3 regions of the Bacillus sp. ABA4_010 genome follow, and region 2 is predicted to be linked to each of the others. Evidence: riboswitches for the same ligand, from Rfam matches in the RefSeq annotation. Region 2 holds a riboswitch; each other region holds the start of a gene.
The links. A riboswitch is a leader RNA that binds a small molecule or an ion and turns the genes downstream of it on or off. The one in region 2 is predicted to bind cyclic di-GMP.
Positions count from the first base shown of each region.

Region 1: another riboswitch for cyclic di-GMP. It lies ahead of ACXAEO_RS07030 (helix-turn-helix transcriptional regulator); the one in region 2 lies ahead of ACXAEO_RS07990 (amidase).
Region 3: another riboswitch for cyclic di-GMP. It lies ahead of ACXAEO_RS07500 (HD-GYP domain-containing protein); the one in region 2 lies ahead of ACXAEO_RS07990 (amidase).

Region 1 covers NZ_JBSWUN010000003.1:1,184,675-1,186,878, forward strand. Annotated here, with positions in the region: gene ACXAEO_RS07025 (DUF6526 family protein) at 209-634, shown strand; cyclic di-GMP riboswitch class I at 937-1,019, shown strand; gene ACXAEO_RS07030 (helix-turn-helix transcriptional regulator) at 1,165-2,133, shown strand; gene ACXAEO_RS07035 (hypothetical protein) at 2,164-2,204, shown strand, end outside.
Region 2 covers NZ_JBSWUN010000003.1:1,387,636-1,389,839, forward strand. Annotated here, with positions in the region: gene ACXAEO_RS07985 (sensor domain-containing protein) at 1-995, shown strand, start outside; cyclic di-GMP riboswitch class I at 1,077-1,162, shown strand; gene ACXAEO_RS07990 (amidase) at 1,208-2,110, shown strand.
Region 3 covers NZ_JBSWUN010000003.1:1,280,476-1,282,679, forward strand. Annotated here, with positions in the region: partial or broken gene ACXAEO_RS07495 (cache domain-containing protein) at 1-585, opposite strand, end outside; cyclic di-GMP riboswitch class II at 937-1,020, shown strand; gene ACXAEO_RS07500 (HD-GYP domain-containing protein) at 1,055-1,672, shown strand; gene ACXAEO_RS07505 (GGDEF domain-containing protein) at 1,846-2,204, shown strand, end outside.

The DNA.
Region 1 (2,204 bases), 200 kb from region 2:
TCTTGCTCTTTCAACGGAAAAAACATTAAAGTCTTATAATGAAAAAAATGAGGATTGAAAGGAATTGGTTCTTTTTGTGTTAGGTGTCACGGATAGCTTACTAAAAATGATAAAACGCACTGTTTAATTGACTAGGCGTGAAGAAAAGCTTATAGTAGCTTTGTAGTAAAAGAGAAATAAAAATGAAACATAATATGGAGATAATACGATGAAACCACAAAACTTTGAAAATCATACAAGGCTTCACCCAATCTATCATTATTATTTGCTAGGAGCACTTCTGCTGGCTTTAATTGGAGCCGTCATCCATTTGTTTCAGGATGACGTTAATTTGTTAACCTCTGGCCTTCTTCTATTTCTTGTCATAATCATGATGGTTGCCGTTTTTCTATTGCGCATCTATCCGCTTAAAGCACAAGATCGTGCTATCCGAGCAGAAGAAAACCTGCGCCACTATGTGTTAACAGGCAAATTGCTTGATTCTCGATTAAGTGTTGCACAAATTGTCGCGTTACGATTTGCAAGTGATGAAGAGTTTGTTGAACTGGCTAAAAAAGTAGCAAGTGAAAACTTGGAACCGAAAGATATTAAAAAAGCGATTAAACAATGGAAAGCAGACGATAATCGAATTTAATTGTTATTGATAAGGGGTGAAAAGGAATGCGAATGAGTCGTATTCCTTTTTTCTTTTTTTACAGGAAACTTTCAATCGAGGTGGTTTGATTTTTTCAATTGTGAAATTCTGCAATCTAAAAATGTGCCTATAAAAAATCTTTGTGATTTCAGGGGTATTTATTTTTTCAAATTATCTCTTTCAGTTCTTTTACATCATTTTCTTATTTTTAACATTTTTTTCTTGGAAAATCTTTTGTTTATAGTAAAATAGACATAGGTTATTTGGTTTGTATGTTAAATAGAGAACTTTCATTCATATCGAAATAGATTGGGCAAACTTGTTGAAAAACAAGGACGCAAAGCTACGGACCTAAAGCAATTGCAATGGCCGCCGGGCTGCACATTGATACTTGCCTTCGCATGCCTTTCGAAGGTTTTTTTATTTGGATAAAAAAATGTTTTTAAAGTACATAATACGTCCAAGTGAATTTATATGATGAGTATGTAAAGTTGCTCTTCGATAATTGAATAGGAGTGAAAGAGAAGCAAATGAATACATCCCAAAACCAAACGTACCGCGTCTTGTCTATGTATGACAGGTTATGTAAAGGTCACACACTGACGAAAAAAGGGGAAGCAGATGCTTTTCACGTTGGAGAGAAGACGATTCAACGTGATTTTGACAGCTTGCGAGACTTTCTCGAAACTGCTAAAACGAGCCAATACTTAGAATATGATCGTAAGGAGAAAGTATATCGACTAGAGGTAGGGAATGAACAGTTTTTACGTAATGAAGAAATTTTTGCCCTTTTAAAAATCGTGATTGAATCACGGGCTTTTCCGAAAAAAGAGATGGAGCAGCTTATTGATAAACTGACAAATTTGGCTCAGCCAGTTAATCAGGAATTTATTAAAAAGCTCATGTTAAATGAAAAACATTTATATGTTGACTTGCAGCATAATCGCTCTCTCTTCTCTTTGCTTTGGGAATTAGCAAAAGCCGTTCATACAAAGCGGTTGATTAATATCCGCTATCAACGGGAGCATGATAACACGGATAGTGAGAGAACATTAAAACCTGTCGGACTTATGTTTTCAGATTACTATTTTTATTTAATTGCTTATCAAACAAAGCGTGATTTAGATTTTCCGACCATCTACAGGGTAGACCGAATGACGACATGTTATATGACAGACGAGCATTTTGAATCGCCATATAAGGAGCGGTTTCAAGAAGGAGAATTCCGTAAACGAATTCAATTTATGCATACAGGTGAACTAATGACGATTAAATTTCGTTTCACCGGCCCATCTCCTCAAGCCGTTCTCGATCGGCTTCCTACTGCCCGCATTGTTGGGAAAGATGAAAATAGCATTGTATTTGAAGCAGAAGTATTCGGACATGGAATTAAGATGTGGCTCCTTAGTCAAGGAGAGTATGTGGAAGTTTTGCGTCCCGAGAAGTTAAGGGATGAGATGAAGAAAAGTGTGTTGCAAATGTTAGAGAAATATCAATAAAATAGAAAACCATTTTAGGAGGAACATGTTATGCCATTACCACTTATTCCATTAGTTGTCGCTGGAGCTGT
Region 2 (2,204 bases):
TCTATGAAAAACCGTTTTTATTGGATAACGGATTAGAGATTCATACGACTCCGAGCATTGGCATCAGCATTTTCCCTGACCATGGCGATAATTATGATACATTGTTAAAAAATGCGGATACCGCGATGTATGTCGCAAAAGCACAAGGACGGAATACTTTTGCCATATATGAGCGAAAGATGAATGAACACCATGAAGAAACGCTGCTAATTGAACAACACTTACGAAAAGCCATTCAAAATAATGAGTTGGAGCTTCATTTTCAGCCGAAATTAGACTTACGAACAGAGCAAGTGAATGGTGTCGAAGCGTTGCTGCGGTGGAATAGTCCACGATTAGGAAATGTCTCGCCAGCTAAATTTATTCCAATTGCAGAAGATACGGGTCTCATTATTGAACTGGATGAATGGGTGTTGGAAAAAGCCTGTCAGCAAAATAAAGAATGGAATCGTCATTCTTTTGCTTCTCCAATTAAAATGGCGGTTAATATCTCACCGCTTCATTTTCGTCTCCCCAACTTTTCAAATGTCGTTGACCGAATTTTAAAGAAAACAAAGCTCGATCCAAGCTTACTGGAAATTGAAATTACGGAAAACAGCTTCATTGATAATACAGAAGAATGTATCGCCTGTTTAAAAAGACTGCGGGAAATGAATGTGTCTGTTGCAATTGATGATTTTGGAAAAGGTTTTTCGTCCCTTAATTATTTACGGAAGTTTCCCATCAACTCGCTGAAAATCGATCGAGCTTTCATTCAAGAAGTAGCGGAGTATACGGAAGATACAGCGATTGTCAAAGCCATTACGTATTTAGCTCACGAATTAAATTTAAAAGTCGTCGCTGAAGGCATTGAAACAAAAGATGTTATGGAACTGCTGAAGAAACTGAAATGTGATGAAATTCAAGGCTATTACATTAGCAGACCTCTTCCGCAAGTAGAGCTGGAGCGGGTCATCATGCAATTAAATGAAGGCAAATTTGCTGGAAATGTGTGAAATTTTTAATTTTTTTGTCCAAACAGAAACAACCTCTTCACAATCTATGTGAAGAGCCGATATAAACAGTAAGAATCATAAAAAATGAAAAGGCAAACTTGTCGAAAGGCAAGGACGCAAAGCCATGGGCCTAACCAGTTTTACTGTACGGTTGCCAGGTTGCCATTCTCCTTTTTGAAAGGGCGTGGCTCATTCAAAAAGGAGAGGTATATATGAAACGAATGAAAAAGGTTTTGATGCTGATGATCATTGCCTGCATACTGCAAGGTACAGGGGTAGCGGGAACACAGCAACAAGCAGAGGCCGCACAACAAACTAGTGGCTATTCCACATGGCTTTGGGATACAAGTGCCATCGTTCAACAGACAGACCGCTTGCTTACATTTATGGAGCAAAAGAACGTAACGAGTGTTTTCCTTCAAGTAAGCAAACACATTCCCGTCCAAGCGTATCGCACATTCATTCAAAAAGCGGGGACAAAAGGTATTGCCGTGTACGCACTTGACGGTGCCCCAAATTGGGTTTCCACTCAAGGGCAAAAATCCGCTCGTAACTTCTTTTCTTGGGTCGCAACTTATCAATCACAAGCGGCTAGCGGAGAAAAATTTTCCGGTATTCACTTAGATGTAGAGCCTTATTTATATGCAGGCTGGACGAGCCAATATGCCAAAACAGTATTAGCGTACCAAACGCTTCTGATGGATGCAAAAGCATCGTCTGCAGCGCTTAACTTGCCACTGACGGCAGATATTCCGTTTTGGTTTGATGAAAAATCGTACAATAACCGAAACGGAAAAGGAAAATTATCTGATTGGGTCATTTCCAATACAGACTCTGTCACAATTATGGCGTACCGTGACGGAGCAGCAGGAGCAAACGGCATCATTGAGCTTGTCAAAAACGAAATGAATTATGCAGCCATTCATCATAAAAAGGTAACGATTGGTGTTGAAACGCTTCAATCGCTTGAAGCGAATTTCGTTTCATTTTATGAAGAAGGCAGCTCGTACATGTTCAACCAATTAGACATCGTCCAATCTCATTATCAATCATTCTCTAGCTTCGACGGCTTTGCCATTCATTCCATTCATGGGTGGATGGACATGAAACCATAATGTCTTCAACCACGGTTTCCTAAGCCGTGGTTTTTATTTTTTACTTCATAATTGTTGAAGGTGACTTGAACCAAAAATATTTCATATTTTCAAA
Region 3 (2,204 bases), 110 kb from region 2:
AATTAATTCGAAGAGGTGGTTAATCTCAATGTCAATGCCGACTACACCAATTGTTTGTTCATTTGTTATAACCGCTTTAAGTGCCGTAATAACGGTTTTTCCTGTGGCAATATCCGTATATGGTTCTTCCCAAATGACAGCTCCATTGCTGGCAACGGCACGCTTATACCAGTCTTTTTCTGTCGGCTTGTATCCTTCTGGAAGCTCGGTGTCAGGGTAAAGGAGCATGTCGTTTTTTTCGGTTGCAAAATAGCTATTTAATAGATTAGGAGAGGCTTCATGGAAGCGTTCAAAATGAGACAGCACGTTTCCTTGCGAGTCCGCCGGATTGTTTCCATAGTTTTCAATGGTATCCATACTCGTTAATTGTAATAAATCTCGCTCATGTTCATCGAGAAACATGCGGACTAATTGGTCGGCCTGATCTAATGCCGTCTTCATCTGCTCGGTCGATTGGTCCACAGATAGGTCGACACTCATTTTATAGTTAATGACGGCTAAGACGATGCCTGTTATAAAAAGCAAAGCCAAAACCGGGTAAAGGATTTGTTTTTGCAAACTTCGTTTCATAGTAGTCCTCCTCATAAGATGGTAGTTGCAAGAAAAAATTATATATTTTTCCAAGATTTCTTACAAGTTCAAAAGAAAAATTGAAATTTTCAGTTTAGATTTTTCTATATAAATCGATCTAGAAAATTCGACATACCCAAAAGAACGGGCTGGATCAACGATGGTGCTGCTTCTCGATGGACTGAAGAGGTGTCGAATGATTACAGGGAACCTATATAAATAAAAGAAGGAAAATCAAGAGGGATTTATTGGACATTTAAGGAGCTTTCTTTTAATATTTTTGTATAACAGATTATTTAAAGAATCATATGTTTTTAAATACGCTTTAATTATGTCTCGTTATTCCGATATAAAAGATAATACATTTATAGATTAGAAAGCGTTGATGCATAGGCCGTTAAATGGGCACTTAGGCTGTGCGGAGCGAGTGGTGCAACCGGCTAATCCTCAATCACTACTACTTTTCGTATAGGAGGAACTTGCCATGACAACGGCTTTTATGCTGGAACATCGTCTTTCTACTCTTTCTATGAATCAACGAATCTCTTTTTTACTACAAGCCTTAAGGGAGCATGATTTTCATACGTATATTCATTCTGTTAATACCGCCGTACTGTTTCTTCAATTTGCCAAACATCTCCATATTTCTTCAGAAGTTCGAAATGGATTGATTAACTCTATCCTTCTTCATGATATTGGCAAACTCTACATTTCTTCTGCTATCTTAGAAAAGGAAACGAAACTGACAACAGAGGAATGGAGCGAGTTGATGAACCATCCTTTATACGGAGAGGTTTTAATCAAGAAATTTTTAGACGATTGTGGTGTGGACGCAACGTTTGCGTCACTTCATCACGAAAACATAGACGGCTCCGGGTATCCTTACAAATATACAGATGACCAACTTCCGCTATTTTGCAAAATGCTGCGCATTGTGGACAGCTATGAGGCGATGACGAGCGATCGTCCGTATTCTAAAGCGCTCACAAGCGAAGAGGCTTTTAAAGAATTGACGGCTTTAGCCGGAACATGTTATGACCGCAACTTAGTTGATCGCTTCATCCATATGGTGAAAAAGGAGCAACTAGATCCATCCATTTAGAAAAATCTTGAAGCGGTTCGTGTACCCTTTGAATGTTTGAGTGTGACATCCGCTTAGGTCTAGAAAATTTGGCATAACCGTTCTTTGACTATGTCGAATTTTCTAGATCAATTTATATATGAATTAAGCTAAAGATATAGAAATTAAGAGACTCTTTTTAGGAGGAAGCCGGGATGTTGGCCCAGTTTTTTGTCAATATATGCATTTTTATTACGTTCCTTTTTCTTGCAGGAATTTGGTCGAAAAAATATACAGCGATTAAACATAGTCAAGCCTATGCCGTATGGTCAGGTGGGTTGTTCGGGGTATTAGGCATCATTGTCATGCTTTTTGCCATCTCGGTCAACGAGGAAACGAGGGTCGATTTACGGCACTTAGCTCCGATTACCGCAGCAGCCTATGTCGGATGGATTCCAGCGGTTCTTTCGAGCATTGTCATCGCGATTACCCGGATTACGTTATTTGGTATGAGTCAATCGGCCATTACTGGGGCGGCAATTATTTTAACAACAGGGCTGATTTGTGCGTTGGC